4 regions of the Brevibacillus sp. NPDC003359 genome follow, and region 2 is predicted to be linked to each of the others. Evidence: riboswitches for the same ligand, from Rfam matches in the RefSeq annotation. Region 2 holds a riboswitch; each other region holds the start of a gene.
What was found. Region 2 has a riboswitch for S-adenosylmethionine ahead of ACFYU8_RS16945 (BMP family lipoprotein). Riboswitches for the same ligand answer to the same signal wherever they lie in the genome.
Positions count from the first base shown of each region.

Region 1: linked by a shared signal. The riboswitch ahead of ACFYU8_RS13615 (pyridoxal phosphate-dependent aminotransferase) and the one ahead of ACFYU8_RS16945 (BMP family lipoprotein) in region 2 are both predicted to bind S-adenosylmethionine.
Region 3: linked by a shared signal. The riboswitch ahead of metK (methionine adenosyltransferase) and the one ahead of ACFYU8_RS16945 (BMP family lipoprotein) in region 2 are both predicted to bind S-adenosylmethionine.
Region 4: linked by a shared signal. The riboswitch ahead of ACFYU8_RS29165 (MetQ/NlpA family ABC transporter substrate-binding protein) and the one ahead of ACFYU8_RS16945 (BMP family lipoprotein) in region 2 are both predicted to bind S-adenosylmethionine.

Region 1 covers NZ_JBIAOR010000003.1:401,256-408,551, reverse strand. The annotation lists gene ACFYU8_RS13620 (hypothetical protein) at 118-588, opposite strand; gene ACFYU8_RS13615 (pyridoxal phosphate-dependent aminotransferase) at 739-1,920, opposite strand; SAM riboswitch class I at 2,004-2,117, opposite strand; gene ACFYU8_RS13610 (MFS transporter) at 2,178-3,425, opposite strand; gene moaC (cyclic pyranopterin monophosphate synthase MoaC) at 3,429-3,911, opposite strand; gene ACFYU8_RS13600 (methylated-DNA--[protein]-cysteine S-methyltransferase) at 4,084-4,632, shown strand; gene ACFYU8_RS13595 (2OG-Fe(II) oxygenase) at 4,617-5,330, shown strand; gene ACFYU8_RS13590 (SPL family radical SAM protein) at 5,343-6,161, shown strand; gene ACFYU8_RS13585 (molybdenum cofactor biosynthesis protein) at 6,265-6,972, shown strand; gene ACFYU8_RS13580 (ThiF family adenylyltransferase) at 6,977-7,296, shown strand, end outside.
Region 2 covers NZ_JBIAOR010000005.1:264,819-272,114, forward strand. The annotation lists gene ACFYU8_RS16935 (ABC transporter permease) at 1-208, opposite strand, end outside; gene ACFYU8_RS16940 (ABC transporter ATP-binding protein) at 183-1,712, opposite strand; gene ACFYU8_RS16945 (BMP family lipoprotein) at 1,819-2,847, opposite strand; SAM riboswitch class I at 3,048-3,170, opposite strand; gene ACFYU8_RS16950 (methyl-accepting chemotaxis protein) at 3,452-4,927, opposite strand; gene ACFYU8_RS16955 (DUF3298 and DUF4163 domain-containing protein) at 5,083-5,700, shown strand; gene ACFYU8_RS16960 (MarR family winged helix-turn-helix transcriptional regulator) at 5,902-6,315, shown strand; gene ACFYU8_RS16965 (hypothetical protein) at 6,367-6,642, opposite strand; gene ACFYU8_RS16970 (hypothetical protein) at 6,635-6,949, opposite strand; gene ACFYU8_RS16975 (NAD(P)/FAD-dependent oxidoreductase) at 7,134-7,296, opposite strand, start outside.
Region 3 covers NZ_JBIAOR010000005.1:81,373-88,668, forward strand. The annotation lists gene ACFYU8_RS16120 (sensor histidine kinase) at 1-322, opposite strand, end outside; gene ACFYU8_RS16125 (polysaccharide deacetylase family protein) at 319-1,335, opposite strand; gene metK (methionine adenosyltransferase) at 1,487-2,692, opposite strand; SAM riboswitch class I at 2,827-2,928, opposite strand; gene ACFYU8_RS16135 (S8 family peptidase) at 2,990-5,566, opposite strand; gene ACFYU8_RS16140 (SLAP domain-containing protein) at 5,746-6,741, opposite strand; gene ACFYU8_RS16145 (SLAP domain-containing protein) at 6,783-7,296, opposite strand, start outside.
Region 4 covers NZ_JBIAOR010000023.1:8,502-15,797, forward strand. The annotation lists gene ACFYU8_RS29145 (ABC transporter permease) at 1-274, opposite strand, end outside; gene ACFYU8_RS29150 (nucleoside hydrolase) at 301-1,230, opposite strand; gene ACFYU8_RS29155 (ABC transporter substrate-binding protein) at 1,318-2,391, opposite strand; gene ACFYU8_RS29160 (hypothetical protein) at 2,589-2,945, opposite strand; SAM riboswitch class I at 3,167-3,268, shown strand; gene ACFYU8_RS29165 (MetQ/NlpA family ABC transporter substrate-binding protein) at 3,373-4,203, shown strand; gene ACFYU8_RS29170 (methionine ABC transporter ATP-binding protein) at 4,246-5,283, shown strand; gene ACFYU8_RS29175 (methionine ABC transporter permease) at 5,283-5,945, shown strand; gene ACFYU8_RS29180 (hypothetical protein) at 6,095-6,526, shown strand; gene ACFYU8_RS29185 (YxcD family protein) at 6,514-6,807, shown strand; gene ACFYU8_RS29190 (ABC transporter ATP-binding protein) at 6,983-7,296, shown strand, end outside.

The DNA.
Region 1 (7,296 bases), on a different contig from region 2:
AGATAGGTTTTGACTATGTCGAGCGGTTGTTCAATCGTTAGTTTTAGCACAACGCATGCAAAAAACCCCTCTTCGCATCAAACGAAAAGGGGTTCATATGTATATGGCTATATTATTCTAGGCGATACGGAATACACGTGGTTTTTCTGTGTGTGGCAGAAAAGAAAGGTCTACTTGTGTGGACGCTTCTTCCATTCCGATATCAATTGCCAACAGCAGTGCCTCTTCCTGGAAGGTCGGCGTACAGCTGCCTTCATTCAGTTCACAGAGACGCTTTAATCGCTTCATTCTCTCTGCGCATTTCTCCGCTCTCATGCATTCATTCGTCAGTTCACAAACATTGACGTGACGTGCATCAGCGATCATGCTGATATCATTCACATGAACAATCAGCCTTTTGCCTTCTTCTGTCACGAAGCCGATCGAGCAAAAATGCGCACCTGACATTTCCAAACGAGTGAGAACAGCATTGGCGTAAACTTCTCCCGTCCGCAAGCGAATCTGGCCTGCTTCAATGGCTCCACCGATCTTACGCTCGTTGGCGATCACCGTATACATATCCGTGTAACCGTTAATCTGATAGCGCATGGTACCCTCCCGCTCTTGCTGAGACTAATTATCATTAACAATGACATCGTATAATGAAAATCATTATCTGTCAATAATGAGAATGATTTTTATTCTACATCAAAAAGCCACACCCCATTTACATGGTAGTGTGGCCAAAATTCCTCACATTTACTTTGTTTTTGTAAACAGCCCCAACCGATCTATCCGCTGAACCGCCTCCGCGAGACGCTCTTCATTTGATAACAGGGCCGCACGTACATAGCCCTCACCTGTCGGACCGAAGCCATTACCCGGAGCTACGACAACATGCGCTTTTTCCAAGAGCAGGTCAGAGAATTCGACGGACGTGAAGCCGCTTGGTACGGGAAGCCAGGCAAAAAACGATCCTTGTGATGGTGGCGCCTGCCAGCCAATTCTGTGCAAATTGGAGTACAAGGCATTACGGCGGCTTTCATAGACTGCGACGAGATCACGAACACACTGCTGCGAATCCGTCATCGCCTTGGCTGCAGCCATCTGTACCGCTCCGAACAGACTGACGAAATAATGGTCTTGAATGAGATTGATCAAACGAACCAGCTCGCGATTTCCTACCATGGCCCCAACACGCCAGCCTGCCATGTTGTACGTTTTGGACAAGGTATAGAATTCTACGCCTACTTCTTTTGCTCCCGGAACCTGCATAAAGCTGACCGGCTTTTTCCCGTCATAACTAATCGCCCCATAAGCGAAGTCATGGCAGACGACGATTTCATGCTTTCGTGCAAAACGAATCGTTTCCTCATAAAACTCCAGTGGTGCATTGACTGCTGTCGGATTGTTCGGATAGTTGAGAAACATTAGTTTCGCTCGATCCAAATCAGCTTGGGAGAGCTGGCTGTAGTCTGGCAAGAAGTCATTTTCCGCCTTCAGCGGCATCATGACCATCCGTCCGTTGACAACAGCAACCCCCGACCAATAATCCGGATAGCCTGGGTCTGGAACCAGTGCAACATCGCCTGCGTTCATTAGGACTTGGCAAATCTCTACGAGTCCGGTTTTGCTGCCGAACAAAATCGCTACTTCTTCCTCCGGATCGAGATCCACATCAAATTCTTGCTTATACCAATGAGCCACTGCCTGTTTCAGTTCCACACGTCCCTGAAAAGGCGGATATTTGTGATGGAGTGGTTGTGCCGCTTGCGCCTGTAATTCTTCAATAATATGCGGCGGCGTCGGCAAATCGGGATTACCCTGGCCCAGGTTGATGACGTCATGGCCTTGCGCAATGACCTTGTTTACTTTTGCCACTAGCGTCGCAAAAAACTGGGTAGGGAGTCGATCAATCATGTCGGAGGGGTGGATACGCATCTTTCTTCAGTTCCTTTCTTCGGGCCAATACAGTAAAACCCCCTTTTTCCATACAGAAAAAGGGGGAGATCAGCTTGGTCGCGTCCTTATCTGTCAGGAAAAATCCTGCTGGAATTGGCACAGCATCTGTCCATCACATGGAGCAGATCCGCTGCCGGGCTTCGTAGGGCCAGTCCCTCCACCTCTCTGAATAAGTCAAACACACGGAATATACTGTTTTTTCGTCTATATCATACTACTTGAGCACGTAAACCGTGTCAAGATGCTTGATTCTGTACGGGTAGATGATGACTCCTTTTTTGAAAAGAAGTGTGGAAGGCAAAGAATGCGACAGACAACAGACACAAGCCTGCCATCACGAGCAATAGACCCTGCGCATGAATTGATTGGAAGATAAATGCGCCAAGCAATGGGCCAACCATCCGCCCTGCCGATCCAGTCCCTGCAATCAATCCCTGAATGAAGCCTTCTCGTCCCTCTGGTGTAAACTGTGCCGCTACTGCGGGTACTGCTGGCCAGACGAGCATTTCCCCCAACGTCATAATGAACATGCCTGCGACAAAACCTGCATAAACCGTCGACTGAGACAAAATTAGCATCGACAAGGCAAAAATATAAGCACCCAAGAGCATTTGTGCTTTTAGCGTGCGGGCAAAGCGTCGAATCACCCACGCAATTAGCGGCTGACCAAACAGGATCAAACCACCATTCAATGTCCACAACAGACTGTATTGACGAAGAGAAATGCCCAAGGACTGCATGTAGGTAGACAGGACCGTCGTCCATTGTACATAGACAATCCAGCTAATGAGCAACCCTCCGCATAAGAGCAGCAATGCTCCCCATACGACCTTGGGCTGTTGCTGTGGTTGTCGTAGAAGTTCGCCCTCTGCATGTTCGGGAGCAGTCGTCTGCAATTGACGTTGTTGCTCTGCCAGTTTTAACTGACGCGGCAAAATGAGCATGAACATCGTCAGCACAATTACTTGGGAGATCGCATTTCCGAAAAACGTCCAAGCAAACGAAACACTTGCCAAGAAGCCGCCTAAAGCAGAGCCGGCAGCTACACCCACATTGAGGGAGACGTAAATCAAATTGATTCCCTTACGGCCTCCATCCGGCCATAAAACCACTGCCAGTGCATTCATAACGGGAGAAAGGGATCCATAAAACAGTCCATTCAATAATAGCAGTAGGACATATACGGTAAAATCTTGTGTAACACCTAAACTGACGGAAATAAGCATTCCCCCGATGGAGCCAACGACAATGGTACGCATTTTGCCCCAGCGGTCAAAGAGCATACCGCCCACAATACTTCCGATCAGGAATGCGCCTTGATTTAAAAGCAACAAGAAGCCGGCTACGGTCAGCGGCTTTCCGAGATGGTTGTGAATATAGATCGTAACTAACGGCCATATACAAGCCATTCCGGTAGAAAAAATGACGGCAGCAATCGCCAATAAACGAATGCTGCTCGGATAGGATTCCCATTTTTGCCTCATGGCTTACTTCTCACCCCGATGGAAATCGCCGCTTTTTCCGCCTGTTTTGGATTGCAGACTGGTCGGACCGATTATCATTTCTTTATCCATGGCTTTGCACATGTCATACACCGTCAAAGCAGCTACGCTGACAGCGGTCAACGCCTCCATCTCGACGCCTGTTTTCCCTGTCGTCTTCACGGTTCCTGTAATCGCAAGCGTCGTTTCATCTACAAATGCAAATTGTATGTCGATGCCAGTCAATGGCAGCGGATGACACATCGGGATGATTTCCCACGTCTTTTTGGCAGCCATGACACCTGCTACCTGCGCAACGGCGAGTACATCGCCCTTTTCGATTCGACCTTCGCGGATTCGGGCGAGTGTTTCGGGTTTCATGCTGACTTGGCTCTCGGCTACAGCCACCCGTTTTGTGATGTCCTTCTCAGATACATCTACCATCTGAGCCCGATTTTGTTCATTAAAATGTGTTAATTGATCAGTCATACTAGTATCGTTCCTCCTCTATCTCCCTCCTACCTTACCCCCGCCGCTGGATAAAAGCAATGGGAATGTCGAGGACATTGTTTTGTTATCTTGCTCATCCACTCCTAAAAACGTACGAAGAACAGGTGCTGGAGGTATACTGTGCGTACACAGCTCAAAGGAGGGTATGGAAGTGGAAACGAATCAAGATCAGACAGTACGATGGGCAATGCTGTCGTATGGTGATTGGACCATTTATTTGGCAGCAACGGCTGCCGGACTTTGTTATGTCGGCTCGGTCAACCAGCCTTTTGCTGAATTGGAAGCGTGGGTAAAGAAACATCGCCCACAAAGTGCACTGGTGCAAGACGATCAATGGCTAAAGCCTTTTGCAACAGAAGTGATGGAGTATTTGCAAGGAACGCGCGAGCATTTTACCATGGCTTGCGACCTGTCTGGGACGCCTTTTCAACTCGCTGTCTGGGAGGCACTGCGCCAAATCCCATACGGGCAAACGGCAACGTACACCGATATTGCGAACATTATTAAAAAGCCTGCTGCTGTTCGTGCCGTCGGTGCAGCAATCGGTGCCAATCCAGTTCTCATTACAGTCCCCTGCCACCGCGTTGTCGGTAAAAACGGTTCACTGACTGGCTATCGTGGAGGACTGCCTATGAAGACAGTTCTGCTTGACCTAGAGAAAAAGGCGAATCGGAGTGTGAAAGCATGGCTAGTTCACTGACAGAAAAAATCGCTGCACTTGACTGGCAGTCACTGCAACAAGAGTTGGACGAACAAGGGTATGCTGCTTTTCCTTCCTTAATAAGCTCAGAAGCATGCGAAGAATTAATCGCTACGTATGGACAAAATAATCTTTTTCGCAATACGATCCAGATGGCACGGTATCGTTTCGGTGAAGGAGAGTATCGGTATTATCAGGCTCCCCTTCCCGCGCCTTTGCAGGAGCTTCGCGAAGGCTTTTATCCGATGCTTGCGCAGACTGCGAATCGGTGGCTGGAAATGCTTGGACGCGAAGCCGTTTATCCTGCTACCCTCCCTGAATTTTTGGCGCAATGTCACGACCAGGGTCAGCTGCGCTCCACTCCATTGATTTTGAAATACGAAACGGACGGCTACAATTGTTTGCATCAGGATATGTACGGCGAGGTATTCTTCCCGTTTCAAGTCGTTTTTGCCTTGAATCAGAAGGATCACGACTACACTGGTGGTGAATTTCTGCTGATGGAGCAACGACCGCGCGCACAGAGCCGGGGACATGTGATAACCTTGGACCAAGGCGCTGGACTGATTTTCCCGACATCTTATCGTCCAGTGCAGGGAACGCGGGGCTACTACAAAAACACGCTGCGCCACGGCGTCAGCACGATTACTTCAGGAACCCGTTACAGCCTCGGGATTATTTTTCATGATGCAAAGTGAGGAGCGCACCATATGAAAAGTATCCTTTCCTATAAAATGCCGAAAACCCTCCTTAATAAAGGAAGCGGATTTCTTGCGGATTACACCCACTCGCTCAATCCGTATACGGGCTGTTCTTTTGCCTGCTCCTATTGCTATGTTAGGCAGATGCCTGTCTCTTTGTTTCGCAATGAGCAATGGGGCAACTGGGTCGACATTAAGCAGCAAGCCGCCGATTTATTGCGCAAGGAGCTTTTGCGGGCAAAGAGAAAAGGAAAGGTGACCATCTTCATGTCTTCGAGTACAGACCCGTACCAGCCCATCGAACACAAGGAAAAGGTAACGAGGTCTTTACTCGAAGTCATGGTAGAGAATCCACCCGATTTTTTGCTGGTGCAGACAAGAAGTCCCTTGGTTTGGCGGGATGCTGACTTGTTGCTCCTTCTGGGCGATCGCGTCCGCGTCAGCATGACCATCGAGACCGACTTGGAGGAGATTCGCAGGCACTTTAGCCCACAAGCTCCCCCCATTCAAGCGAGGATCAAAGCCCTTCAGCGTTTGGCTATGGCAGGCATCCCTACACAAGCAACCATTGCCCCTGTTTTGCCAAGCAGTGAGTCGTTCCCGGAGATGTTACGTCCCTTGGTAACACGGGTCTGTGTCGACGATTTTTATATGGGAGATGGCAGCGGGGGTAAACGAACGAAGCGAAACGGCATTCCGGCTCTCTATGAACAGCTTGGACTGGAACAATGGTATGATCCTTCCGCCTATCGGATCGTCTATGATCGGCTATTGCATGTTTTTCCCCCGGAGCAGATCTATTTAAGTCAGGAAGGCTTCGCCCCTTAGAATCAACCGCTGTTTGTAACACTCCGCTCATTGGCAACTTTGATCGGTTTATGATATCGTCTAGCCTAGAGTGTAGTATCATCCAGGGAAATGAGGAATTGTCTTGACCATTACGATCTTGTTATTTGCCGGACTCGCCGAGCGTGCGAATACCCGGGAAGTACAGTTGACCCTATCTGAAGGCGCGACCGTTAGCGATCTTCTGCAAGCAGTGGAAAAAGAATATCCTGCGCTCTCTGCGCTTTTGGGCAGTTGTTTTGTCTCCATCAATCATGAATACGCGGCCAAAAATCAGGTCATTTCAGTCGACGACGAAATTGCCCTCTTGCCTCCTGTAAGCGGCGGAGAAGAAGACCCGCGCTTTGCCATTACCGAGGAGCCCATTTCTGCGGATAAGCTGGTTCATCTGGTGAGCAACCCGCATGCAGGCGCAATCCTTACTTTTGTCGGAACTGTTCGGGAATTTACCCATGGTCAGCGCACGGTGTATTTGTCCTATGAAGCTTATGCACCCATGGCTGTTGAAAAAATGAAGCAGGTCGCAGCAGAGATCGAGGAACGCTGGCCGGGAGCTCAAGTCGCGATGCACCATCGTATCGGTAATTTGGCTGTGGAAGAGATTGCTGTTGTTTGTGCCGTTGCAACAGCGCATCGCAATGAATCGTTTGAAGCAGGCCGTTATGCCATCGAACGACTCAAGCAGATCGTTCCTATTTGGAAAAAAGAAATGTGGGAAGATGGCAGCGAATGGAAGGGACATCAGCAAGGACCGTGGAATCCGCTTGCGATGCCAGAAGGAAAGGTGGAGTAACGTCTTGGATACTCGCTATTCCCGTCAGATATTGTTTCATCCGATCGGGCGCAGTGGGCAGGAAAAGCTCGGGCAAAGCCGTGTAGCAATCGTTGGCTTGGGAGCGCTCGGAACCGTTCTCTCCAATCATATGGTCCGAGCTGGAGTAGGTTTTGTCCGCATGATTGACCGCGACTTCGTCGAGCCGAGCAACCTCCAGCGTCAAATGCTCTACGACGAATCCGATGCAGCCGAACATTTGCCAAAAGCAATCGCCGCTCACGCCAAGCTGTCAAAGATCAACTCAGCCGTCACGATCGAACCGATTGTCGCAGACCTCACCGC
Region 2 (7,296 bases):
CCAAGGCAATTAGCATGATAGGCGTGGCTCTCGCTAATGTAGACGTAAAGAAATAAAAACTGCCAAAGGCGCCTTTCCACATTTCCTGATAGGTGCCCAAGATTGATTCGCCAACTGCGGCAATGACCAGCGCCCCGGTCAACAAACCGATGACGACAGCCAAGAACGGCTGAACCAATGACTTAGATAGCTCTTTGATTGCTGCCATGAATGCTTCCTCCCGCCATGATCACGCTGATTTTTTCTTCGGTTGCCTCCAGGCGTGAAAGCTCTCCAGCGATTCGCCCTTTATACATGACCAAAATCCTGTCAGACAAGGCGAGAATTTCGGACAACTCGGAGGAGACTAGCAAGATCCCGTCTCCCTGATTGCGTTTTTCGATCAGCGCCTGATGGATGTACTCCATGGCACCGATATCCACCCCTCGTGTAGGCTCAGCCGCAATTAAAAACGGGGTTTCATGTCCCAGCTCCCTTGCGACGATCAGCTTTTGCAAGTTTCCTCCTGACAGATTCCCCGCCAGCTCCTGCAATTGCCGGGAGCCTGTCTTGATGGCAAACTGATCAACCCAGCCTTTTACGACTTGGCGGAATTTCTCCCGCAAAACGACGCCGCGGCGGTTGTAAGCAGGCTTCCGCTGATAGCCCATCAACGCATTCTCCTCGACGCTTGAGAGTTTGGCCGTCCCCCACAGGTAGCGATCCTCCGGAATATGCGCCAAGCCAGCATCCCGAATGGTGGTTACTGATTTGTTCGTCACGTCCTTGCCGCCTAACCGCACCGTGCCCTCCTGCGCTGCCCGCAAGCCGCTAATCGCTTGCAACAGCTCGGATTGACCATTCCCGGAAACACCGGCGATCCCTACGATTTCCCCGTGGTGCACGGTAAAGCTGACTTGATCGAGTAGCGTCTGCTTTTCTCGAACCGTGAGATTTTCCACCTGCAAGAGCGGTAGAGGTTCCAGAGGGATACGCTCAGAAAGCTCCTGCAATTCACGGCCGACCATCAGTCGTGCCAAATCGTCCGCGTTCGTCTCGTCCCGAGAAACAGTTCCCGTCACCTTGCCTCCGCGCAGCACCGTAATACGATCTGCTACCTCCATGACCTCCTGTAACTTATGCGTAATCAAAATGACGCTCTTGCCACTCTCCGCCAGGTTTCGAATCGTTTGCAGCAAGTCGCGTACCTCCAACGGGGTAAGGACAGCGGTCGGCTCGTCCAGCACGATAATATCCGCTCCCTGATACAGGACCTTAAGAATTTCGACCCGTTGCTGTTCCCCAATCGAGCAACTCGCTACCTTGGCCTGCGGATGAATCGGAATGCGATACTGCTCACTAAGCGCCCGCACCTTGTCATTCGCGTCATTTCTTTTGAAAAAACCCGCTTGCTTCGGCTCGTAGCCGATCACGATATTTTCAGTCACACTGAATTCTCCGAAGAGCATAAAGTGCTGGTGAACCATCCCGATTCCATTTCGAATCGCGTCCTCTGGTCCGCGAAAAACGACTGGCTTGCCATTTAACACGATCTCTCCCGACGTCGGCTGCTCCATCCCGTACAGCATCCGCATCAGTGTCGTTTTGCCCGCTCCATTTTCCCCGACAATCGCGTGGACTTCTCCTGCTGCCAGTGAGAACGACACCTTGTCGTTGGCGGTAAAATCTCCGTACTTCTTGGTCATGGCCCTCATTTCCAAGCGATCGGTCATTCCCACTCCCTCATTTCTGTACGTCCTTTTATGAAAATGGAAGACCGACTACACAGCCGTAGTCGGTCACATCCATCACTGTGCACAAGCTTTTTTACGTGCGTATTTAGAACTTGTCTGGTACTTGGCGGGTGCCCGCTACAATCTCATCGCTGATCGCTTTCACTTTATCCACCACTTCTTGACCAATAAAAGCGTTCAGAGGCGTTTTGCTTTCATGCGTTACATAGGTTACGCCTACGCCTTTTTCCTTCAAGCCATACGCAACCACACCTGGTTTGAACGTTCCTTCTACAAAGTTCTTCACCGTTTCATAAGCTGCCGCGTCGGTCCCTTTCAATTGGGACAGAACAATATGCTCTGGATCAATCGTCGTACGGTCAACGTCCTGACCTGCTGTGAAGAAGCCTTTTTCCTTCGCCGCTTCGAAAACGCCGAGGTCGCCTACTGCTGCTGCACCGTTAATGAAGTCAGCGCCTTTGGAAGCCTGGAGCAAAGCCAATTCCTTCGCTTTTGCCGGGTCAGTGAAGCTTCCTACATAGTTGACCATCAGCTCTGCATTTGGATTCGTCGCTTTCAAGCCCTCTTCGAAGCCAACTGTCCATTTTTTCAACTGCGGAATATCAAGAGCGACAACCATACCGACTTTGTTCGTTTTCGTTGCCAGACCTGCTGCTGCTCCCACCAGGTAAGCCGCTTCCTGTTCGCGGAAGGTAACACTGCGAACGTTTGGCAAATCGACGACGGTATCAATAATCGCAAAATTGCGGTCAGGATTTTCGGTAGCTACTTTCTTCAATGCATCCTCTGCTGTAAAGGAAGAAGTGATGATCAAATCATAATTTTCTGCAACAGCCACGCGCAGATTCTCTTCAATCGCTCCATGGTCCGTAGATTCAATCGTTTTTACTTCTGCGCCCAGCTCTTGCGCGGCTTTCTTCGCACCTTCATCCATTTGTTGGAAGAATGGATTCACACCGATTTTCTCGGGCAAAATCAAGGCAATTCGCTTTTTACCCGCGCCCTCTTGTCCTGTTGCTTGTCCTCCTGGCTGATCTGCAGGTGCATTTGTGCCAGTCGAGCACCCTGTTGCCAATACTGCGAATGTCGTTAATGCCAGCAATAACTTCTTCATGATGTATCTCTCCCCATCCGAACTTTGCGTTTTTCTTTATCCTATTAGGTAATGTACGGCTTTTTACCCATTTTTTCAATACTATTTACGAATATTCTCTTATAAAATTAATTTATCGTTCGTTTATTCCTCCCTTCCCTTTACAAATACAACAAAAAAACTCTTCCCGGAGGAAGAGTTTGCGTACGAAGCCGTTCTCTTCCTCATCTGTCAAAACCATGGTACAGGTTTTGCAGGAATTGGCACCTTTCTGTTCATGTATACACATGTCCAGTGGTTGCCGGGCATCATCGGGCCAGTCCCTCCGCCGCTCTTGATAAGGTAGGTGAATATATATAGTTACAATGGAATTCATTCTAGCAGAATGGTTCAAAAAATCAATTCTTTTTTCTCAATTCCAAATACTTCTATAAGTGAACCGAAGTTGAAGTTTAAAAAGTCGTCTTTTCAGCACCGAGAAATTGGCGAGAACCTGAAGAAGGAGGAGCGGAGTGTAGGAGACCTACATGAGCACCGGACTTCGAAGGTGAACGTCAATTTCGATGCCGAATCAGCTTTCAGAACTACTTCGTGATCAAAATACGACTTTTTAAACAACCTTTAATTAATTTACATGGAAGGTTTGCTGGAGACGATGAGACAACGTATTCAGCTCGCCCAGCTCTTCCGTAATCTCACGCACTTTTTGATGCTGGTTTTCGGCTGTCGCAAACAGCTCTTCTAAGTTGGCAACTGATTCCTCGGTTACAGCTGTAATAGTCGACATCTCGATGGCAACCTCTCCGGAGCGCACTTTTACCCGGTCCATGCTGGAGCTTACTTGATCAGCCGCTTCCAAGAACGCCATCATCCCAGCGCGTACCGCTTCGATTGACGCCACTGTTTTCACTGCCAACTCTCGGCCTTTTGCAACAGAATTCTCGCCATTGCTCATATGCTGAACCGCATTTTCGCTTTCCTGGTGCAGAGACTTGAGAATGTCGGTAATTTCCTGCGTAGCTGTCGCGCTTTGTTCTGCCAGCTTGCGTACCTCATCCGCTACAACAGCAAATCCTCTACCATGCTCGCCTGCACGCGCCGATTCAATCGCCGCATTCAGTGCCAAGAGATTCGTTTGTGTCGCGATCTGATTAATAGCGCCGACAATTTCCTCTACGCGATTCGCCTGCCGATTGAGCTGATGAATCGTAGAAGCTGCTACATTGACTGCTTGCACAATTTGCTCCATCTGCGAGGACAGCTCGTTCATCATCTGAACGCTATCTGCCAGACGACGGTTGTTTTGTTGCGATTCTGTTTTCATTGCGTTGGTCTGTGTTGTGACCTCTTCGATTTCCTGATCGATGGATTGAACCTCTTCTTCGATCTTCACCGTAGAATTCGCCTGCGATTCCATACCTGTGGCGACTTCCTTGAAGGCTACCATCATTTCATCTGTATTGCGCTTCGTACCTTCCGCATGCTCATGCACATGATCGCTTGTACGATCCAACTGCTCCGTCATTTGCTGGATGTTCAGAAGCATTTCTCCCAGACGGCGCTCCTTCTCTTCCGCTTCCTGCCTTGCGTCATGAGCTTTTCGCAAGGAGGCTTGTCCGGCGAGACATAGATACGTGACGGCTCCCATCATCATGAGAATCGTGACAATACGCATAAGCAAATTGAGCTCCGTAAAATCACCTTCGAAAATCTCGTAGGTTCCTGTGTAGAACCCGATAACCGTGACAATGATTTGGGTAATTCCAGCTGTTACGACTAGCTTCCAATCCAAATAGGCTGCCAAAAAGCCCATGACGATAAAGGCGAGGAAGGTAACCTCCTGGTAATCGGTAAAGTGATCGAATGAAATCGCATAAAACATGAGTCCAATTGCTACCAGATAACGAATCACATGACTATCTTTGCGAATGAAATAATACGGCGAAACAATTAGAGTGACTAGCAATCCCAAGGACGTCACTTTCCAGAAGTTCACATCCACTTGGTAGGCAATGAGTCCCGCCATCCATAAATGATTCCATAGGATGAAAATCATAAAACCTTCTTTGTCAGTCAAGGTATTGCGAATCAATTGAATCATAATTGCCCCCCTTTTCCCTATTACTTATGTATCGGATTCTTTCCCCATTATATAGCCAAACCTTTGCCAAATTTGTGAAAAAAGTAAGAACAGCCAAAAACAATTTCGAATAGGCTATTACACAACTCACACGTACAGGAGGCAAACGGAGAAAAGTGGAACTCAATCAATTGCCAGCTACCGTGCTGACGCGGACGATTAGCCGTCCGAACACCACGATCTACTATCCGCAATTGGCAGGCCTAGCCAATGTGCAAGCGGAAAAAGATATCAACCGGGCGATTTATCAAACGGTTCAAGGCTTAATTCACGAGCAGCAACGGGTCCAAGTACCGGGAAATACACAAATGCAAGGAAGCTACGAAATAAAGACAAACGAACGCGGCATTTTCAGTGTCGTGTTGAGCAATTACGCCTACACACCGCAAATGGCTCACGGCATGACCTTCCTCGGGTCGATCACGGCAGATATCCAAACAGGCAAGCTGTATACGCTGCGTGAATTATTCAAGCCAGGAAGCGATTACGTCAAGGTGATTTCCGAAAACATCAAGCGTCAAATCAAAGAAAGAAGCATCCCCACACTAAACGGTTTTACCTCGATTAAGCCCGATCAGGATTATTACCTCGCTGACAAAGCACTGGTCATCTACTTCCAGTTGTACGAAATTACGCCTTACTACGTCGGTTTCCCCATGTTCCCCATTTCGGTCTATGAGCTGGAGCCGCTCATCAATGAAAAAGGGCCGCTCGCCATCTTGTCCGCGGATTAATGCATCACCGTATTCTATAGCCAGGTGAGAGTCTTTTTCCATGACACTTGCCTGGTTCTATTTGTGTCAGAAAATCCATTATTTCACCATCGAATAAACGTTTACTTATATGTCCAGAACTGCTAGTATGTTATTGTACATATTTACTTAAGCAATAAAGTGTACGATATATCGGACCAGCTTTCCTGGAGGTATATATTCATGCAATATTATGGTCATCGAATTAGCCAAACCGCAAGAATATTCAGTAAATCTTTGAATGGGACTATGGCTCCCATGGGATTATACAGCTCGCAATGGGGTATTATCCTTTGCTTGCATTATCGTGAATCGCTCACCCAAGTTCAATTGAGCAACTACCTGAATGTAGAAGCGCCGACGATTACCCGGACACTCACCCGATTGGAAGAGATGGGCTGGATTATTCGCTCAGAGGGTGATGACAAGCGTGAGCGCTATGTGTCCTTGTCCCCGCAAGCAATCGCACGGTTCCCGGAATGGCTGGAGGCAGCCAAAGAGCAAGAGGAGCTGGCACTCCGTGGCCTTGACGAAGCAGAACTCGCTATCTTCAACCGCGTCTTGAAGAAAATGAACGATAATATGCAACCGTCGTAACACGTAAAAAAATGACTTCGCCCAAAAGCAGTTTGGAGAAGTCATTTTTTGTTAGCCATTTTTCCTTGTACTATGGATGATGGTGTTGAGCTCTTGTTCCAATTGAATCAGTTCAAGCTGTATCTGTTGCTTTTGCAATTGTTTTTTCTGTTGCAGCACTTGTTTTTTCAACTCATTTGATTCTTTGTCATTTGCTACGTTCGTTGTAGAAGTATCCTGATCCGGTTCCACCTGTCCAGTCGTGCCTATAGCCGATAGGAAGGCAGCCAGAACAGCGATCCACCCGCCTACCGCTGCCAGCTCATTCGCCAGATTTTTGTCAATCATCCTTCTTCCCTCCATTTTTGGATGGCTTCTCCTGCAAATTCTTCTTTATATCTTGCATACTGTCTCGTAATTGAGCAATTTGCTGTTCAATTCGTTTGAATTGCCTATCTTCATCGTCGTCATTGCCATTCTTATTCTTCCCATTGACTTGCTTGTTTAATTGAATGAGCGGCTGCACTGACTTCTCATTGTTGCAGGCAGGCTTTTGACTTAATCTGGTTGTTTTATCAATGGCCAGTATGACAAAGCCAATCGAAATAATCCAAAGTGCTATTACAGCGGTATCGTCATCCTCACAAAAAAACATAGATACCTCCCTGCCAACAAAAGGTCGTGGTTTGATTATTGGCCCTTCTATACAATACGCTTCTGCCTAATTCCTCGTGACATCGGGACGATTACTTTCCTGATGATGTTCTGTCATGAAAAAAAGCTCCCCACCAAGCACAAGCGTGCCCGGCAAGAAGCCTATTTGCTTTTGATCGTATTCTTTATTGCATGCGTTTCGTGATATTGCGAGACATCCAGACCCCAGCAGCTCCGGCCTGTGCCAGACCACGCGTTATTCCGGCACCATCCCCGCCACAAAACAATCCCTTGATCTCTGTTTCGAATTCCTCCGTCAGTTTCGGACGTGCCGAGTAGAACTTCGCT
Region 3 (7,296 bases), 180 kb from region 2:
CGCGGTAAATGGACAGTTCTACCTGGATACGGCTCGCCTCTTCATAAGCAACCCGGATATCTTCCTCCGTGTACATATGAAAATTACGACTGACCAATACGAGCTTGTTGCGCGATTTGCGATACGCGAGTTCGAGCGCATCGACTTTTTGAATCACTTTGGAAATTTCTTGCCGAAGCTCATGTAAATCAAACTTCAACGAGTTGCCATGCTGTCTGGCGTTTTCAGCTATATCAAATATTTGGGTTTTACTCGTTTCTACAGTTTCAATCGTTCGCTTGATCACCCCGTCCAGCACGCTGATGTCTATCGCTTTGTTCATGATTGCTCTCCTTCAAACTCATTTTTAGCTTTCGTGAACAACTGTTGGAGGTGCTCTTCTTCTACATCTCGCAGTCCCATGTCATTGCGTGGAATGGCAAACGGATCTGTTCCTTGTTTTACGAATCCACGATTGGATGTAAATACATAGCGGTAGCCAGCTTGACGAGCTGTCTCCAGTACGATTGGACTTGTGAAGCCAAACGGCAACGAGATAGCCTCGACCTCTTGTTTCATCCATTCGCTTAAACCGACGCGAGATATACTGAAATCCACATAGAGGCGGTCCTTGTACTCTTTCTCGTCCTCTAAACGCTGCAAGTCCTTCAAATAGACCGGAGCTGTCTCTGGGCCAAGATCGCCCCACTCATTTCGTTCTTCCTCTTCATGCAGACTATACGTGTGGGACCCGATCGTAACCAGTCCCGTATGAATCATTTCGTTAACCTGTTGACGCGTAAGTGGTGGCGTCATATTCTCCCGTTTTCGGTCAGCTACATCTCTTAAGCGCCCCGCAATCGCGAAGTTCACCGAAGGGTAGCCGTATGTACGTAAGATCGGAAATGCTTCTGTGTAGTAACTCTCATACCCATCGTCAAACGTAATCAAAACAGCATTCTCAGTCGGTAAGGTACCCGTCTCCATAAATCGAAGGAACTCCTCCAACGAAATCGGATTCAGGTCGTTATCATGCAAAAATTTCATATGTCGGGCAAATTGATCAGGAGCTATGACATACCGCTGATTCGATTGATCCGTGACATGATGGTATGTCAAAACCACAACCTGATTGTTATACCACTTTTTCGTTTGAACCGCTGCTTCTTCAGTTGGTGTGACGTTTGGCTCAGCATTTTTTGTCTCACTTATGCTTATAGACGTATCTACTTGGGGAAAAGGTTGCACTTCTTGTTTATTCTTTTTTTCCAGAAAAGATTCGCCTAACAACCCAATAGCCACTGCAAAAAACAAAAAAGTAAGAAACACGATCAGGAAGAGCCTTCTGTTCGGCAAAAAAACCCCTCCTCTACTTCCTCACTAGGAGATTCGACACAGTCCTACAAATTCCTGTGCAACAATTGACCCAATAATTGGATGACTTTGCTCCTAAAATGAAAAAGAGCCCAGTAGCAACACCAGGCTCTTTTTATGTCATTCATGAATATTACAGTTGAGCAGCCTCTTGCTTCAGAATTTCTGCCTTGTCTGTTTGCTCCCAAGGAACATTCAGGTCATTGCGTCCGAAGTGGCCATATGCAGCTGTTTGTTTGTAGATAGGACGACGCAGGTCAAGCTGCTTGATGATACCAGCTGGACGCAGGTCAAAGTGTTCGCGAACCAATTGCACCAGAGCTTCTTCGGAAATGGTACCAGTACCGAATGTATCTACTGCGATGGAAACTGGTTGTGCTACACCAATAGCGTAAGCAACTTGCACTTCGCATTTGTCTGCGAGGCCAGCAGCCACGATGTTTTTCGCTACATAACGAGCTGCGTAAGCACCGGAACGGTCAACTTTAGTTGGATCTTTACCGGAGAACGCACCGCCGCCATGACGAGCATAACCGCCGTAAGTATCTACGATGATTTTGCGGCCAGTCAAGCCAGCATCCCCTTGTGGTCCGCCAATTACGAAACGGCCAGTTGGGTTGATGAAGTATTTAGTCTCAGCGTCCAACAATTCAGCTGGAACAACTGGTTTGATTACGTGTTCAACCAGATCTTGCTTGATTTGCTCCAAAGTCGTTTCAGGAGCGTGTTGGGTAGAAATAACGATCGTGTCGATACGAACTGGTTTGTCGCCATCGTACTCAACGGTCACTTGTGTTTTTCCGTCAGGACGGAGGTAAGCAAGTGTTCCGTTTTTACGTACTTCAGTCAGACGACGAGCCAATTGGTGAGACATGCTGATCGGAAGTGGCATCAGCTCAGGTGTTTCATTGCAAGCAAAACCAAACATCAAACCTTGGTCACCAGCACCAATTGCTTCGATCTCAGCGTCAGTCATTTTGCCTTCGCGTGCTTCCAATGCTTGGTCTACACCAAGTGCAATGTCAGCGGACTGCTCGCCAATTGCAGTAATAACACCGCAAGTGTCAGCGTCAAAACCGAATTTCGCACGGTCATAACCGATTTCACGAATGGTTTCACGAACGAGCTTTTGGATGTCCACATACGTGTTTGTAGTGATTTCACCTGCTACGAGAACCAAACCAGTAGTTACGGAAGTTTCGCAAGCTACGCGAGCGTTTGGATCTTTGGACAGGATCGCATCCAAAATGGAGTCAGAAATTTGGTCACAAATTTTATCCGGATGTCCTTCGGTTACAGATTCGGATGTAAACAGACGACGACCTTTTTGCAAAGCCATGAGAAAATACCTCCTTTGACCTCATACAAATAGTGTGGTAGCCGAGTTAGGATTTTATCTACGTAAACGCAAATAAAAAACCTTTTCCATCTTTTTAGGAGGAAAAGGTTTGAGCGTTTTTTGCTTCCTTCATCCTCTTATCGGCCAGAACAGATGTCCGTTCTGCTGGTTAGCACCGCTCAAGATCGGTTGCCGAGCTTCATAGGGCCAGTCCCTCCGCCTGCTCTGGATAAGAGTATCCATTACGGTTAATAGAATAATTGTTTTTTTCAGAGATGTCAATAGGAAAAATTTTACTTATAGTTGGTAAGATTTAGAAATTACGACAACAACCTCGGCGCGAGTTGCCCTTCCGTTCGGTTTAAAGGAAGAACCGTACCCACTTAGCCAATTTCTAGATGTCAAAGCCTCAATGGCCGGAGAAGCCCAATGGCTTGTCGGCACATCCTGATAATTCGTGGTACCGCGGTTATACAGCAAAACATTACGTGCCCGCGCGATCATTACCGCCATCTCTGCACGCGATATCGGCTGATCCGGCTTCATTTCATTCTTCGGGTACCCTTTCAAAATACCTAATTGATAGGCTACACCTAGATTGTTATACGCCCAGTGCCTTTTTGGCATATCCCGGAAGGTCGTTTTTCCTGTATAGGTAGTCGCTACCTTGGAACCGGTCGCACGCATCGATTTAAGCAGCATCGTCGCAAACTCTGCTCGGGTCACAGCCTGATTGGGCTTGAACGTCGCGTCATTGAACCCATTTACGATACCATGAGAATTCAGTCTGACGATCTCCGAGCGCGCCCAGTGATCCGAAATATCGCGATAGCCCGCTATCAATTTCTGTTGCGTCACCGTGAGTCGGTACGATTCATATTTGAACGCAGTACCGCTATTGAGGCGCACATAATATTTTCCTGGTTGCAAACGCAAACCGATAATATCGTTTCCTCGGTTAGACAGCTCCGCTACCTCATTCGTCGAAGCAATTGCATAGTTCATGTTTCGATCGCTATAGAGCGCGAAACGAAAACCGCTATCGACAGGAATGTACGGCGCTCGGAACGTCACATACGATTCACTATTCACAGTAAATTGGAACCAGTCGGAATCAGTAGCCGTTGGCATTGTGCCTGACATCACTGTCCCACCGCTTAGCGGAGACGCTTGTTGATAGGTGTCATTCGGCTCATTAAAATCTTTTTTTACGGGCGTGTATCCCAGATCCAGCTGATATTCGCCATTCACCGCATTGCGATTGTACTCACTCACACGAATGTAATACTTGCCCGGCGAAACTTCTTTTTTGACACGCTCTGTCGGATTGTCTTTCGTTCCATTATCGTAGTTAGGGTCCCAGACAACCGTATTTTTCCCAGGCTCTTGTTTACCAATACCCAGCAACAGATCGACACGCTTGTTATCAGGGCTAACAGAGACATCCAAATGTCCGTATTCACGAACATAGTAGGAGAACCAATCCTGATCCCCTTCATCGTGAAAATTACCTGTTACACTGATTTGGTTACCTACGAGCGGCCTTGCCGTCTCTTGTGTATCGTTCGGTTCGTTACGGTCCGGATTGATGGTAAACTTGCTCGTCAACAGGTAGGTAAACGCATTGTTGACCCCTCCGTTACGCATTAAGCGGATATTCATAGTTCCCGCCTTGACAGGGACTGTAAATGTATCCCCATTCCCGAAGTACTGCGTAATCGGCGGACGATTCTCTGGGTAAAAGGTAGCTGCCATCGCTGAAGAAATACCGGAAGTCACTGACGCTGTAAAGCTGACCTTCCCATCGTAAGGGATGTCCATCTTCAACCAGTCTATCGTGTCTTTTGGCCCTAAATTCCCACGTATCTGTGACTCGATCGGAAACGCTTTGGCTGAATACGTCTGATTATTCGGCTCTAAAAAGTCGTATGATAGAGCCGATCGAACGGCCTTGTCGACATTTAGCAAACCGTAGCCCGTTTTCCGGTCCCATCCCTTTTCCCCCAAATCAGTAGCTGTTTGATAAAGCAATTGCCTCACATCTAATGGGCTGAGTTTGGGATAACGGGCGAGTATGAGCGCTGCTGCGCCAGCTACTTGAGGCGCTGCTGCTGAAGTTCCGCTAAAAGAACCGTATTTTCCCCCGAGCTTGGTCGTATAGACATTGAAACCAGGCGCTACCAGGTTCAGCTCAGGCCCTGTATTGCTCTGGTAAATCACTTCATTGTTACCCCTTACAGCGCCTACAGCAATCACCGTGGGATATGCTGCTGGATATGCTACACGGCTGCTCTCATTGCCACTTGCGGCAATAAGAACAGCTCCGCTTCTTTCCGCTCGTTGAACAGCACTCGCCAATTCCTTGGAGTAGGCCATACTGCTGAGAGACATCATGATGACTTTGGCACCACGATCCAAAGCAGTATTGATACCCTTAGCAAGAGTCTGCACCGTAGTATCTCCATTTTTGGCCAAGACTTTAATCGGCAAAATCTTGGCATTCCACAAGACACCGGATACACCAATACTGTTATTCCCGCTAGCAGCCAGTACACCAGTTACTTCTGTTCCATGTCCGTTATCGTCCTGGGCAGACCTCCCGGGATTCACAAGATTCACACCAGGCAGAAGGTTGTCCTTCAAATCAGGATGCTTGTAATCGGCACCGGAGTCCAGCACTGCGATGATAATCTGTTCATTACTATTTACGACTGACCAAGCTTGATGAGCTCTAATCTGACTCAAATGAAGCTGGTTACTTAAATAGTAGTCATTCGATGCAGGTGGTGCTGCAGCATAGATCGTTTGGTTGTTTGCCATCACTAGCGCGACACTTAACGCAGTCGCTACTGACATGTTCACTGATTTTTTCATGCAAAACAGTCCTTCCTTCTCTCCCCTGCACAATAAGCAGTCTAAAAGGAATTCAGGTATTTATCTTCTCGTCCTAGCATAGCGGATGAAAAGGCAGACACGCAACCCTGATCACCCAATATTTGGAATGTTATAACAGTACAAAACCCTTTTCACCATGGGCAAAAAGGGTTTTCTCCTTACTGTAACAAACCTTTATTGTCTTCCACTTCAGGTGCTACCTGAGCTTTTTCTTTTTTTCTTTGCTGTGCTTTCGGAATAAAAGCAGTCAGTTCCGCCAGATTTACCTCTTCCTTTTTGATGGAGGAGAACGGAATATCAAATGCCCATACACGATGGCTGTTTGCTTCTACCTTCATGTTTTCCAAGGTAAAGTGTACACGCGCTACTGAATCGCCATCCTTATCATGAACGATAATCGGCACTTCAGTAAACTCCAGACGTTTTCCCAGACCGTTACGGAAAACAACGATGACTTTCAGGCCGTTATCTTCACCCGGCTTGATATCGAGGACTTGCAAGTCTACTTCGCCCTCTGCAATCGGAGCTTTCTCTGCAGCCTGCTGCAAATATTGCTTGGACTCATCTGCACTCAGACCCAAATTATAATTTTGATTCTCTTCTACTTCGTTCTTTTTCGGCTTGATATAGCTCAGCTTCAGAGGAACCTCTTTTTCAGGAATACGGTCGAACTCATCCCAGCGGAACATGAATTCCATCGGACGGCTGGACATTTCCATCACTGGACCAGATGTGATCAGATCAAAAGTCTTTCTTGCGACTTCCTCTCCATCCTCCGTCACCAAAGACAGTGGAAGCTTTTGAAACAAAATACTGCGATCAGTCGCATTGCGAACGTAGGTCAGAACCAAGTAACCATCATTCGTAACCTGTGTAAAGAAAGGAATGATACCTACCTCGTTACGAACAACCGGAGGCATTTCATCATGCGCGTATTGCAAGAGTTCATGCTCAGCTTCGTCCAATTGATCATCCCACGGACCGTTCAGCACCAAAAACAATTCCTTCGATTCCACACGGTTCGCAGATTGCTGCGGATTCTCCAATCCGGATACACCCAAATAAAACTCTTTATGAAGATTCTCATGAATATCTTCGCGTACTTGCTCCAAGCTCTCCTTGGAACCAAACCAATTTTCCAATAACCAACTCATAAGTTAACCTCCTCTTTCCCACACCTCAAAAGTATTACGTTCTATTCTACCTCAAGCGTCCATCTTTTCAGGTCGGCATCAGGCTTTTTCACTAAATTTGGCGGGAATACAATCAGCCACGGACGGCTGTAACCCGGCTTCACATTAATACTACTTGCGTCCAGCACACCTGTTGCTACCAGATCACCATTTGCATCAGCAATCGTCAGCTTGAGTTCATCTGGACGGTAATCATGTGCCATCCCATTGCGGAAGAGCATCGCTGCTACCAAATGTCCTTCCTTTGTCATTCCGATATCAAAACCAGTAACCTGTACCGTATTAATCGGAATCAATGGCAAGGACTGCGTCAACGCTTCCAGACGATCCTTTTGGCGATCGGTCATGCGCTTTTCCATTTCTGGATCGAGCTCCAGATTACGAGGCCACACATGCGAATTTCTACCAGCCTTCATAACCACTTTCCAACGGTTAAAGGTGAAATTATCATGCAGATAGCTCTCTTCCGGGAACAATACCTCCCACGGACGGCTGGTATGCGGCGGAATTGCGTCC
Region 4 (7,296 bases), on a different contig from region 2:
TACCTTTTTTGCGAGGCCCCAGCTTGGAAATGTAGTACGCAGCAGGAAAACCAATCAGAACACACGCAATCGTCGTGACCAGACTGACTTGCAGTGTCGTCATCATAATTTTCAAGAAGTACGCATCGGTAAGAAATTGGAGATAGCCTTGGATCGTAAAGCTACCATCTTGATAAAAGGTGGATGCAATCGTCATCACGATCGGAATGACCATGAACAGCGTCAAAAACAGTACACCCGGCAACAGCAATAAATAGAGACCCGTTTTTCTCATCTGATTAACTCCTGTTCACGGTATCGTCAGGCTTTCAATGCGCCGATAAAACGCGCAAAGAACGCATCTGCATCTACGTCCAGACAGACGTTTATGTTCGGTTCTTTTTTCAGGCGGTTTTGAAAGTCGCAAACCGTTTGCCCATCACATAGCTCACTTCTCGTTTCGATATCCACATATAGCTTCTGCGTCTTCACCAGCTTCGGGTCGAGTGCGACTGCGACAGCTAACGGATCGTGCATAGCGCACGCATAGACGCCATTTCTCCCAAAATAACGATGGAGGTAATCAGACGTACTCTGTCTCACGTACTCGCCCATCGGTGTATCCCCTAACTCGCGAATGTGCTCCTCGTTCAACAGCACGCTTCGCGTCACATCCAGTCCAACCAGCGTCAATTGCGGGAAGCCGGCATGGAACACGACCTTGGCTGCCTCTGGATCGACGTACATGTTATACTCCGCAACGGGCGTCACATTGCCGTGCTCACGAACCACTCCACCCATGAAAATGACTTCCTTGACGTGTTGGACAAGCTCCGGGCATTTTTTCACCGCCAGCGCCAAATTGGTCAGCGGTCCCGTCATGATAAGCGTAATCTCGCCGGAATGCGCGAGCACATTTTCCACGATGAAATCAGGGGCAAAGCCAGCAGTCGGCTCCTTGTAAACCGGAACTCCGGCAAGAGCGCCACCTAAACCATCTTCACCATGTACAGCATGCTCAAAAAACAACGGCCGTAGCAGCGGTTCAGACGCTCCGCAGACGACAGGGATTTGCTCCCCGGCTTGCAAGAAATCGAGAATTTTGCACGTGTTTTCTGTGGCTTTTCGCAGCGATACGTTGCCATTCACGGTGGTGATGCCAACCAGATCGAATTGCCCGCTCTTCACAGCGAGAATAATGCCAAGCGCATCATCAATGCCCGTATCCACGTCAAGAATGATCTTTTGCACGAGTGGTCCTCCTCACGTTCATTCCTCATGAAAACGAGGGTATATCTGTAAATGACTATACCCTCGCCTTTGTTTTTCTATCGTTCGTTATTGCGTGATTTCACGATTCCAACGGTCAATCCATGCTTTGGAGTGCTCGTTTACGAATTTCATGTCCAGCATTTGCAATTTGCTTACGGTTTCTTCGCCGTACGTTACACCTTTTGCTTCTTCTTCCGTCAGTTGAACCGTTTTGTTTACAGGGGAATCGATCTTCGCTTTTGCTGATTTCTCCTGAACTTCCTTGCTCAGCTGATAGTTGATGAAGTCTTCTGCCAGCGCTTTGTTTTTCGAGCCTTTTACGATGTTAACGGTATTCATGACAGCGTATCCGCCACTTGCAGGTTGTACGAAAACAGCTTCTGGAACAGCAGCCTTGATGTCTTTGAAGTACATTTCCATGATTGGGCCTACGCCGATTTCTTCTTGTCCAAACATGTTCACATATTCAGATGTCTTGTCATAGAATTTCACAACACCTTGGTTGACTTCTTTCATTTTCGCGAAGGCTTGATCCTCATTGAACTCCTTGCTGCCTGCTACTTTGGAAGCACTGTCGAGAACCATCGGGCCAGTTGTGGACGTAATGCTTGGCAATGTCAGCTTGCCCGCCAGCTCTGGGTTCCACAGGTCTTTCCAATCCTTGATCTCGGATTGAACGAGCTTTGGATTGTAGGCGATTCCGAATTGCCCAATCGTATAACCTGGGCCGTACTCCTCGCCCAGTGGCGCTTTTGCGATATCGTAGATTTGATCCAAATTCGGGATGCGGCTGCGGTCGATTTTTTCAAATGCCCCACTCTCAATCCCTTGCTGTGCATAGTAGTCAGAGAGATAGATCAAGTCTACATTGGAGCTGCCTTGACGAATTTTGTTCAAGCGCTCGGCGTTGTTTCCGATTTCCAGCACGATTTTCACGTTATGTTCTTTTTCAAACGGCTCATATACTTCTTTGCGGAAAAAGTCTTCGGAGAAGCCCCATGTGGAGATAACCAGCTTTTGTGGCTCGCCCTTGGCTTCGCCGCCAGCTCCTCCCGCTTGTGGTTGAGCATTGCTGCCACAGCCAGCGAGAGCCATTGACATCACAGAAAAAGACAGGATTCCAGCAAGTAATTTTTTCATCGTAATTCTCCTCCAGTTGGGTTCATTTGATGACAAAATATGGTGGTAACAATAAAAAGAAAAGTACCCTTGATTAGAACGTTTCATTCTAAACAAGAGCACTTTTCTTCGTAAACAAAGAGAAGTGACACCCGTTTTACGCGTTGTCTACGGTCTCCCCTTAAGATAGATCAAAAGAGAAAATCCGAACGATTGCGTCAGGTATTCAGTTCTGATTCAGCTAAAATAACATTCGTGATCGCCCACTGCGTAGGCGCATCATAGTCCCGCAGCACGGCTTCCAACGGCAACCCCATCTCTTCTTCCAATCGCTCTCGCAGTCTCTTCTTATAAAGAAGGGACATACGAAAATCGACTTCGAGCTTGAGGGCCGGTGCTTCTCCTTCCAACGCTTGTGAGCGTGGAGAGCGGCGATGCTTGGCTTGGAACGTAATCATCTGGTTTTCAATCGTGACTCGGAGCAAAGTCGTTCCAAATCCGAACAACTCTTTTGCTATCTCATTATAGATGGCAGACAGCTTTTTTCTGGTTTCATTGGAGTCTACTAGAGTCATGTCATCACCTGCGATAGCTGGTATCGGGTTCATTCGCTCTCATTATACATATGATTTTTCGATTCTTCAATAGAATATTCGTATTTAGATCAATTTCACATTTTTCCACCTAGTCATTCGTTTACAAAAACATTTGACACCCGCAAAATCAGTAGTTATAATCCAACTATCCAAATATGAATTAGCGACAATCGTTTGGACTTTCAATTTCATAGCATATTCTCTTATGAAGAGAGGTTGAGGGACTGGCCCTATGACACCTCGGCAACCTATCACACTTGATACGGTGCCAAATCCAGCGGATTTATTCCGACAGATAAGAGAGGTATTGTTGCAGTGTGGTTTACATACTCGCAGATCCAGCCTCTTTCAGTCGGAAGAGGCTTTTTTCTATTCCATCATACATCCAGAGAAAAGGGGTATTTTCATGAAAAAGACTGGTCTACTGCTCACTACACTACTGCTCGCTGCATCGCTCGTAACGGCTTGCGGCGGCAAACAAGAAGCCGCTCCAGCTAACGGTGGCGCTGCTGCTGAACAAACCTCGCTCAAAGTGGGCGTCACTGGCGGCCCGCACGAAGAGATTCTGAATAAAGTCAAAGAAGTTGCAAAAGGGAAAGGGCTCGAAGTCCAAGTCGTCGTTTTCAATGATTATGTACAGCCGAACCAAGCGCTCGATAAAGGCAATCTCGATGTGAACAGCTTCCAAACCATCCCGTTCTTGGCAAAGTTCAATCAAGACCACAAAACGAAAATCGTCGAGGTTGGCAAAACCGTCACATATCCGATGGGTCTTTACTCCACCAAGCATAAAAAAGTGGAAGACATTCCAGCAGGCGGCGTTGTCGGCATTCAAAACGACCCGACTAACCGAGCGCGGGCCCTCTTGCTCTATCAGGCAGCTGGCTTGATTAAGCTCAAGGATGGCGTGGGAGACAACGCGACACCACTGGACATCGTAGAAAATCCAAAAAATTTGCAATTCAAAGAGTTGGAAGCTGCTTTCCTAGCACGCTCGCTGAGCAATGTAGAGGTTGCTTCGATTAATACGAACTTCGCGATGGAAGCTGGCTACTCCCCGCAAAAAGATGCGATCTTCGCTGAGACAGCCGACTCTCCATACGTAAACATCCTGGCAGCCAATGAAGCAAACAAAGACAATCCGGCAGTCAAAAAGCTGGTGGACATCTACCGTTCAGAAGAAGTGAAGAAATTCATCGATGAACGTTTTGAAGGAGCTGTACTGCCGTCCTGGTAAGATCGACGCCAGGAACATCAAGAACAACAAGGAGAACTCGATATGATACAGCTAACCGATATTCATAAGTCGTATCAAGTAGGAAACAAGCAGGTAGAGGCATTGAAGGGCGTATCCCTCCAGGTGGAAAAAGGGCAAATCTACGGGGTTATCGGCTTTAGCGGAGCGGGGAAAAGTACCCTGCTCCGTACCATCAACCTGTTGGAGAAGCCGACCAGCGGTTCTGTGATCGTCAATGGTCAGAACATGCTGACCCTCAAGGAAAAAGAGCTTCGGCAAGCTCGCAAAAAGATCGGGATTATTTTTCAACACTTCAACCTGCTCTCTTCCTATAATGTCTTTGACAATGTGGCGGAAATCTTGCGGATGAATCGCGTCCCTAAAGATGTCATTAAGCGCAAGGTAGAAGACCTTCTCGGCTTGGTTGGCTTGTCTGATAAAGCAAACGCTTATCCTTCTCAGCTATCCGGTGGACAAAAGCAACGGGTGGGCATCGCTCGTGCGCTGGCGACTGATCCGGAAATCCTGCTCTGTGACGAAGCGACTTCCGCTCTCGACCCGCAGACGACCGAATCAATTCTGGAGCTGTTGCTCGACATCAATCGGAAGTTTAACCTGACCATCGTGCTGATTACACATGAAATGCAGGTCATTAAGAAAATTTGCGACCAGGTAGCCATCATGGAAAACGGTGTCGTCATTGAGCAAGGCTCTGTTTTGGATGTTTTCAGCAATCCACAAGAGCAAACGACTCGTAATTTTATCAAAACGGTTTTTGACGATCAGGTACCGCAGGAGATTTTGTCCAAGATCAAGGAAAGCGGGCCCGTATCCAAAATTGTTCGCGTTGCCTTTCGCGGTGATGCTGCTCTCGATCCTGTTCTTGGAACGCTGTCTGCACGTTTTCCGATTAGCACCAATCTGTTGTACGGCTCGATTACGACCATAAAGGGAACAGCTCTCGGCATTTTGCTTTTGCACATATCCGGTGAAGAACAGGACATTCAGGACGGCATTCGTTTCTTGCGCGAATCCGTCTACCGCGTAGATATTGTGTCACCAGAGGAGGTGCGGAGCTAATGGAGCGTCTAATTGAAATGATTCCCGTATTCGGGCAATCGCTGCAAGAGACCGTCATCATGGTTGGGTTTTCATTATTCATTGCGACACTGATCGGGATTCCACTTGGGATTTTGCTCGTCATCACACAGGCGAATCACCTTTTCCCGAACAAATTCATCTATCACACGATCAATACGATCATCAACATCGTGCGTTCATTGCCTTTTATTATCCTAATGGTCGCCATCATTCCTTTTACGGAGCTGATCGTGGGTACTTCGATCGGGATTGAAGGAGCGATTGTACCACTCATCGTCTATACGTCGCCTTACATCTCGCGCCTGATGGAAACAGCGTTGCATGATGTAGACCGTGGCGTGATCGAAGCGTATCAGGCAATGGGTGCGTCTCGGACACAAATCATTTTTCGCATCATGCTGCGTGAAGCACGGCCTGGCATCGTCCTCTGCCTGACGATTGCGACTATCGGCTTGATTGGTGCTACTGCTATGGCCGGCGCAGTCGGTGCGGGCGGTCTCGGGGATCTGGCATTGCGCTACGGCTACCAGCAATGGGACATCGAAGTCATGATCATTACCGTCATTATTCTCGTCTTCTTGGTCCAACTCATTCAGTCGTTGGGCAACTGGGCGGCTCGAAAACTGAAAAAGAGTGCGTAAATAGGAGAACCCCTGACCAGATTGCTCGTCAGGGGCTTTTTTGTAGGTATTTAGAAGGATCGTCACCGAAAGTTCGTTGGAATTTCGTCCGATATTCATGTAGACTTATATATACAAGTCATTTTAATGAGAGGGGCTACTCAAATCACATGAAAAAACTCATCATGATGTTGGTTGCCGTAATGCTCGTACTCGCTCCGGCCGGAGGATTCATTGATCATGCCGATGCGAAAGGCTATAAGTCCGGGAAAAAATCTTTTAACTCTAATACGGCTCCTACGAACACACAAACGCCTAACAAAGCCGATTCAAATGTAAATGCAACAACCAATAAAGGTACGACAACTCCTGCTGCTACAGCAAGCAAAAGCGGCGGTTTCATGAAAGGTCTCATGATTGGTGGTCTGGCTGGTTTGCTGTTCGGATCTCTGTTCGGTGACATGGGTATCCTGGGTTCCATCCTTGGCTTCATGATCAACCTGATGGCGATCCTCGCTGTGATTATCCTCATCCGCAAAGTGATCGTCTACTTTAAAAACAAGCGCGAGAAGGAACGGGAACTGAACGCATGGAAAAGATAACGTTCTCCGAACAAGATATCATTAACGCGATCTGCATTCACGCAGCCTACAAAAAGCAGGTGCAGCCACAAGACGTCTCCGTCGAACTAATGTGGGACGAAGAATACGGCTTTTCTGCTGAAGTGCACTGGATGGATCGCCAACAAGTCTTCATCGAGATTAATATGATTGAAGCGATTCGCTACTACCTGGAGACCCAGATGCAGCGCAACCCTTATTCCGCCGGTATCGAGCTGGTATTGGACGACGAACAAGGTATCATCGCTCATATCACCTACTAACACTGGATAGTCGTTTGTTAACCCAAGGCCAATTTGTTCACGCATGTGAGCAGGTTGGCTTTTTACATATTGAATTTGACCTCATTCCGGTATATACTTTACTTTAGTGAAAATGATTATCATTACTATGATCTAATATATAGGTACATACTTTTTAAAAAGGAGTTGGCCCATTGTGGAGCGCTTATACACACAAAAGCTGGACATCGGATACGGTGAGCTTTCCATTGTCAAAGACTTGAATATCAGCATTCCTTCTGGCAAAATCACTGCTCTGGTCGGTGCAAATGGTTCTGGTAAATCGACGATCCTCAAAACCCTCGCGCGGATTATGAAACCAACAGGTGGACAAGTATTTTTGGACGGAAAATCGATCCATCAGCAATCGACCAAGGAAGTCGCCAAGCAGTTGGCGATTTTGCCGCAAAACCCAACCGCACCCGATGGTTTGACTGTGTCTGAGCTCGTTACCTACGGCCGCTTCCCCCA